2 regions of the Pseudoalteromonas sp. TAP-3C genome follow, and region 2 is predicted to be linked to the other one. Evidence: predicted binding sites of a transcription regulator. Region 2 holds the regulator's gene; the other holds the start of a gene.
What was found. Region 2 encodes NrdR, which represses ribonucleotide reductase genes. Its sites were predicted from a motif close to AAACACNANATNTNGTGTTT; they were not measured.

Region 1 (3,423 bases), 1.5 Mb from region 2:
AGAGCAAGCTAAACAGCTTTTACTGCAATTAGCTGACGATCCTAACCAATTTAAGCACTTTGTTAGCTCACTATCGGCTTGCCCATCAAAAGAGCAGGGGGGTAATTTAGGGCAAATTAGTACAGGGCAAACTGTACCAGAATTTGAACGAGCCATTTTTGCAGCCAAAGAAGGGTTGATCAATTACCCAGTCGAAACCCGCTATGGCCATCATATAGTTAAAATAGCCCGTAAAATTGACGGTAGGGCATTACCTTATGAACACGTCCAAGAAAAAATCACTGACTATTTAAATGAAAAAGTAAGACATAAAGCAATTGCACAATATATTCAATTACTTGCGGATGAAGCCTGTATTGAAGGCTTTACTTTTAAAGCCAATGAGTCACCGTTGATCCAATAAAGGAGGCAGCTAATGACTAATCCATTTAAAGCCCAGTGGAGTAAAAAAGGGCACTCGTTGTGCCTTGGTCATTGGTTCATCAGCTACCTGGATACACCGTTAGAGCTACCCGATAAACAGCTCAATAACGATATGGGCACATGGGGGGTTTACGATCCCATTTATGATGATGATCCTGAATTTTGCGAAGGAAAACTTGAAGATGATTGGATCATCGCTAATGCCGATTGGCTCGTTGATGTGTTTATTGCCCATAATATAGAGGTGAGTGAGCAAAATATGCGCTGGTTTTATCAAGCAGTTGATGAAGATGACTGGCGCTGTGGTAGTTGTGGCGGTTGTATGTAAGGCCGCATTCAAAAATTTAAAGGTGTTCTACCTATTTAGAGGGATAGTAAGCACGCTTTATACCCATACAATAAACGTATTACATTACTACTTTGGAATATACTATGATCACTCGTTTTAAAGATTTATTGAGCTACGCAAAAGAACAGCCAGATCCGCAGCGCTTATTGTTTTTATTCGCGAAAACAGAATTAGAAAACCCTAAAAAAAGCAAAAAAAATGCCAAAGGTACAATAACGCCGACCATGTGTGTTGATAAATTACCTAGCGAAATAGCCGATTACTCAGCATTGATCAAAGAAGCTGACGGTATTTCTAAAGAGTGGGATTTTGTATTTATTTCGAGCTTATCAGGTGTAAAAGGGCAACCACCGAGCACCGAAGATGCCGACCCTTATTTAAATAAAATGACCAACGATATTACCTCAGGGCAAAATATTGCTCGCTACGTTATATTTGACCGTCAAGATAACCCAATCGAATTACTTCCCAATTAATTTAATTATCTCTAAGTAAACAACCTCTAACTAAACAACTTCAACCGACATTGCATGTCGGTTTTTTATTGCTTACATTTCATATTATACCTCCTCATTGGTATTGCGGCCTCAACAATAAACACTATATATTGATTAAAATAAAACAAAAAGCACCATATATAGTATGTTTAATATTTTAGAACCCACTATTGTTTTTCAAGAAGTTCCTGGCGAAGTATCGCTTGCACTGACGGTTACAGGCTGTCAATTAGGCTGTAAAGGCTGCCACAGCCCTGAAATATGGGATGCTAACAATGGCAAACCACTCACTCGTAGTTGGTTAGCTACATTACTAAATCAATATAAGGGCATGATCAGTTGTGTGGTGTTTTTTGGTGGTGAATGGCAGGCAAACACCTTAAGGCTATTTTTATCTCAGTGTAAAAAAGCCGGATTAAAAACCTGTCTCTACACAGGCTGTAATGATGTGAATTGGCACATAAAATCACAGCTAACTTATTTAAAAACCGGCCCTTGGAAAAGCGAACTAGGAGGTTTAGATAACCCAAAAACCAATCAGCGCTTTATCAACCTCGGCCAACAAAAAATACTTAACACTCTTTTTATTAAGGATTAATTATGTTGCAGTTAAATGCACAGCAGTTACAACAAAAAACATCTTTCATTAATGATTATCTAAAAGCAGACAATGCAGCTGACGGCTCAGTTTTTGATAGCAACGCCAATGTTAGCAGTAAAAATATTGCGACTTTGGAGTCTGAGATCAGTAAAGATCTGCTGATCCAAATAAACAGAGCGGTAATAAAAGAAAAAATAACAGATATGTTTGGTAAAGCGTTAGCACAAGAGTATGAACGGCAAATAACAAATCATGAAATTTATGTACACGATGAAACCAGTCTAAAACCGTATTGCGCTTCAATAACGCTGTATCCTTTTTTGCTCGACGGTCTCACTAAATTAGGAGGCGAATCGAAAGCCCCACGGCATTTAGCCTCATTTTGTGGCTCATTTGTGAACCTTGTATTTGCTATTAGTGCACAATTTGCAGGCGCAATTGCGACAGTGGAATTTTTAACCTATTTTGATCACTTTGCTCGCAGAGATTACGGCGATAACTACCTAACAGAGCACTCAAACGAAATCGCCAACCATTTACAGCATGTGGTGTATGCACTTAATCAACCAGCCGCCGCTCGGGGTTATCAAAGTGTATTTTGGAATATTTCTTTATATGATGCTGCGTATTTTCAGGCTTTATTTGGCGATTTTGTTTTTCCTAATGGTAGTCGGCCTAAATACTGCAGCATCAATGCATTACAACAGTATTTTATGGATTGGTTTGGTACAGAGCGCGAAAAAGCCGTACTTACTTTTCCTGTTGTTACAGCTGCATTATTAACCCAACAACATGGTTTTCAAGACCCTGAGTTTAAAACCTTCTGTGCTGCACAGCTCAGTAAAGGTAATTCCTTTTTTATGTATGTGAGTGACGACCCGGATTCACTGGCCTCATGTTGTCGTTTGCGCAGTGAAATGAGCGATAATCAATTTTCGTACACCTTAGGAGCAGGAGGAATATCAACCGGATCGATTAACGTGATCACCATAAATATGAATCGCTTAGAGCAAGATGGTCGAGAATTAAAAACCGAAATAAAAAAGCTGCAACGTTACCAACTTGCGTATCGGGCACTGATGCAAGACTATCTCGACAGTAATATTTTGAGTGTTTATGACGCTGGTTTTATCAATATGGATAAACAGTTTTTAACCATTGGTATTAATGGTATGGCTGAAGCGGCTGAATTTAAAGGTATTAAAGTGGGCAATAACCCGCAATATAAAGCGTTTGTGAGTAATCATTTAAAAACAATTTACAGCGCAAATAAACAAGCAAAACAACACTACGGCTACTTATTTAACACCGAATTTGTGCCTGCTGAAAATCTCGGTATAAAAAACGCAAAATGGGATAAAGATGATGGCTATCAAGTAAACCGCGATTGCTATAACTCGTATTTTTATATTGTTGAAGATGAGGAGGTAAATCATCTTGATAAGTTTGTTTTACACGGTAAAGAAATAATTCAATATTTAGATGGTGGTTCGGCACTGCATTTAAATTTAGCTGAAAAGCTCGACATACAACAAAACGAAAAACTCCTAGAT
Region 2 (3,423 bases):
AACTTAAGAGCATAGGCAAAAAGTCGTTTTAAGCGTACAATAAAGCCTCTTAAAAATACCCATACACGTTGCCCAGGAGACCCCAATGTTAGAACGTAGCATGAATATTTCGGACTTTGATCCAGAGTTATTTGACGCGATGAGCAAAGAAACATCACGCCAAGAAGAACACATTGAGTTAATTGCATCTGAAAACTACTGTAGCCCACGCGTACTTGAAGCGCAGGGGTCTCAGCTTACTAACAAATACGCCGAGGGTTACCCGGGCAAACGTTACTACGGTGGTTGTGAGCACGTAGACGTGGTTGAGCAACTTGCCATTGACCGCGCAAATGAATTATTTGGTACAGATTACGCAAACGTGCAACCCCATGCCGGTTCACAAGCCAATGCCGCTGTTTTTCAAGCACTATTAAGCCCACTCGATACGGTATTAGGCATGAGCCTAGCGCACGGTGGCCACTTAACACACGGTTCACACGTCAATTTCTCAGGAAAAACATACAACGCAATTCAGTATGGCCTTAATGAAGAAACGGGTGAAATTGATTATGCACAAGTTGAAGCGTTAGCACTTGAGCACAAACCAAAAATGATTATTGCGGGTTTTTCTGCCTACTCAGGTATTGTTGATTGGGCTAAATTCCGTGAAATTGCAGATAAAGTAGGTGCTTACTTATTTGTTGATATGGCGCACGTTGCGGGCTTAGTTGCTGCGGGTGTTTATCCAAGCCCGGTTCCTTTTGCGCATGTTATAACAACCACAACTCACAAAACACTAGCGGGCCCGCGTGGCGGTTTGATTATCTCTGGTTGTGGCGATGAAGAAATTTATAAAAAGCTAAACAGTGCTGTTTTCCCAGGTGGTCAAGGTGGTCCTTTATGTCATGTTATTGCTGCTAAAGCGGTTGCATTTAAAGAAGCACTTCAACCTGAGTTTAAAACATACCAAGCGCAAGTTGTTAAAAATGCACAAGCAATGGTTGCAGTATTACAAGAGCGCGGCTACAAAGTAGTATCGGGTAAAACTGACAACCACTTATTCTTACTTGATCTAATCGATAAAGATATCACCGGTAAAGATGCGGATGCTGCACTTGGTAACGCGAATATCACGGTTAACAAAAACTCAGTACCAAACGACCCTCGTTCACCATTTGTTACCTCTGGTCTGCGTATTGGTTCACCGGCCATTACTCGTCGTGGTTTTAAAGAAGCAGAGTCAAAAGAGCTAGCAGGGTGGATTTGTGATGTACTAGACAACATCAACGATGAGTCAGTACAAGCGCAAGTAAAAGAAAAAGTAAAAGCAATTTGTGCAAAATTACCTGTTTACGCTTAACCTAATAGTAAAACAGTAATTTAGATCACAACTGCACACATTTTTGTTATGATAATGGTCGCTATGATAGCGGCCATTTTTTGTTTTTAAAACGGAAACACACAGTTATGCATTGCCCATTTTGCACCGCCAAAGATACTAAAGTTATTGATTCTCGCCTTGTCGGTGGGGGACACCAAGTGCGTAGACGTCGTGAATGTAATGAATGTCACGAACGATTTACCACCTTTGAAGGGGCTGAATTAGTGATGCCACGGGTTATTAAACAAGATGGCAGTCGGGAACCGTTTAATGAAGATAAGTTATTAAACGGTTTAACTCGCGCCCTGGAAAAACGCCCAGTAAGCACCGAACAAGTTGATGAAGTAGTCAATATTATTAAATCAAAGCTGCGCGCCACTGGCGAGCGCGAAGTCTCTAGTCATCTAGTAGGCGAGTGCATTATGGAAGCACTTAAAAAGCTAGATAAAGTGGCTTATGTCAGGTTTGCTTCAGTGTATCGCTCGTTTGAAGATATACGCGAGTTCGGTGAAGAAATAGCCCGCTTAGGAGAGTAACAATGAGCATGCAAAACTCGTTTTCAGAGGATGATAAACGTTATATGGCCCGTGCCATTGAGCTGGCAAAAAAAGGACGGTTTACGACCACACCTAACCCAAATGTTGGCTGCGTACTGGTAAAAAACAACCAAATAATAGGTGAAGGGTTTCATCAATTAGCAGGACAAGGTCATGCTGAAGTAAATGCATTGGCTATCGCTGGTGAAAATGCCAAAGGCGCAACTGCCTATGTAACACTTGAGCCTTGCAGTCATTATGGTCGGACACCGCCATGTGCTGAAGCTCTAAAAGCAGCGGGTGTTAAAAAAGTGATTGCCGCCATGGTTGATACCAACCCGCAAGTTGCAGGCAAAGGCCTGAAAATTTTAGCGGATGCTGGTATAGACGTCGCTTACGGGTTGCTTGAAGCGCAAGCTCGCGCATTGAACCTCGGTTTTTTTAAACGCATGGAGCAAGGGCTTCCATTTGTAACCTGTAAAATGGCCGCAAGTATAGATGGCAAAACGGCGCTTAAAAACGGCCAAAGTAAATGGATAACCGGCCCCGCTGCGCGTCAAGATGTGCAATTATACCGAGCACAAAGCTGTGCAATTTTAACCGGTGCCGATACGGTATTAATGGATGATGCAAAATTAAATGTGCGCCCAGAAGAGTTACCGCATTCTTTACCAACTGACTTACCACTGCGCCAACCAGTTCGGATTATTATTGATTCACAAAATAGACTTACCCCTGATCTTGCCTTATTTTCAATTCAAAGTGAGGTGATAATATTCACCACAAAGGTTGATAAATCACATCAGTGGCCTCATTTTGTTAAACAGATTGAAGTGCCTAAAAATAATAATAAAGTAGATTTACTGGCCGTGTTACACACGCTAGCTCAATTACAGTTTAATACTGTGTGGTTAGAAGCAGGAGCAACATTGGCCGGTAAGATGGCTGAGCTTGATTTAATTGATGAATTTATTTTTTATATTGCCCCCAAATTAATGGGCAGCGATGCCAAAAGTTTACTGAATTTCCCAGAGTTAATGAGTATGCAAAATACCATTAATTTAACTTTTAATGAGTGTGTGCCAATAGGTGATGATTTACGTATTACAGCACTAAAAAAAGCGCATTAATCATTTTATATAAAGAGTAGCATTATGTTTACTGGCATAGTTGAAGCAATAGGTAAAATTGCGTTATTACAAAAAAAACAAGGTGATTTAGCTATTCGTATTCAAAGTAAAAACCTTGATATGAGTGATGTTAAGCTAGGTGACAGTATTGCAACCAATGGCGTTTGCCTAACAGTTGTTGATAAGCACATTGATGGCTTTAGTGCTGACTTATCAAATGAAACGATTAGTTTAACGGGGTTCGCCCACTATACCTTAGGGCAAACGGTTAACCTTGAAAAAGCGATGCAACCAGTTTCGCGCCTTGGTGGTCATTTAGTGTCTGGCCATGTAGATGGTATTGCCACTATTACAGCAATTAATACCAATGCGCGAGCCACGGAATATTGGTTTG

Region 1: a site for NrdR is predicted at 1,368-1,387, ahead of nrdG (anaerobic ribonucleoside-triphosphate reductase activating protein). Genes of this name have one in related genera too.

The regions. Positions count from the first base shown of each region.
Region 1 covers NZ_CM187618.1:553,725-557,147, forward strand. Annotated here, with positions in the region: gene AC6H44_RS02555 (peptidylprolyl isomerase) at 1-403, shown strand, start outside; gene AC6H44_RS02560 (PM0253 family protein) at 416-751, shown strand; gene AC6H44_RS02565 (ribonucleotide reductase subunit alpha) at 856-1,248, shown strand; gene nrdG (anaerobic ribonucleoside-triphosphate reductase activating protein) at 1,415-1,867, shown strand; gene nrdD (anaerobic ribonucleoside-triphosphate reductase) at 1,870-3,423, shown strand, end outside.
Region 2 covers NZ_CM187618.1:2,493,011-2,496,433, reverse strand. Annotated here, with positions in the region: gene glyA (serine hydroxymethyltransferase) at 86-1,342, shown strand; gene nrdR (transcriptional regulator NrdR) at 1,450-1,899, shown strand; gene ribD (bifunctional diaminohydroxyphosphoribosylaminopyrimidine deaminase/5-amino-6-(5-phosphoribosylamino)uracil reductase RibD) at 1,902-3,029, shown strand; gene AC6H44_RS11675 (riboflavin synthase) at 3,054-3,423, shown strand, end outside.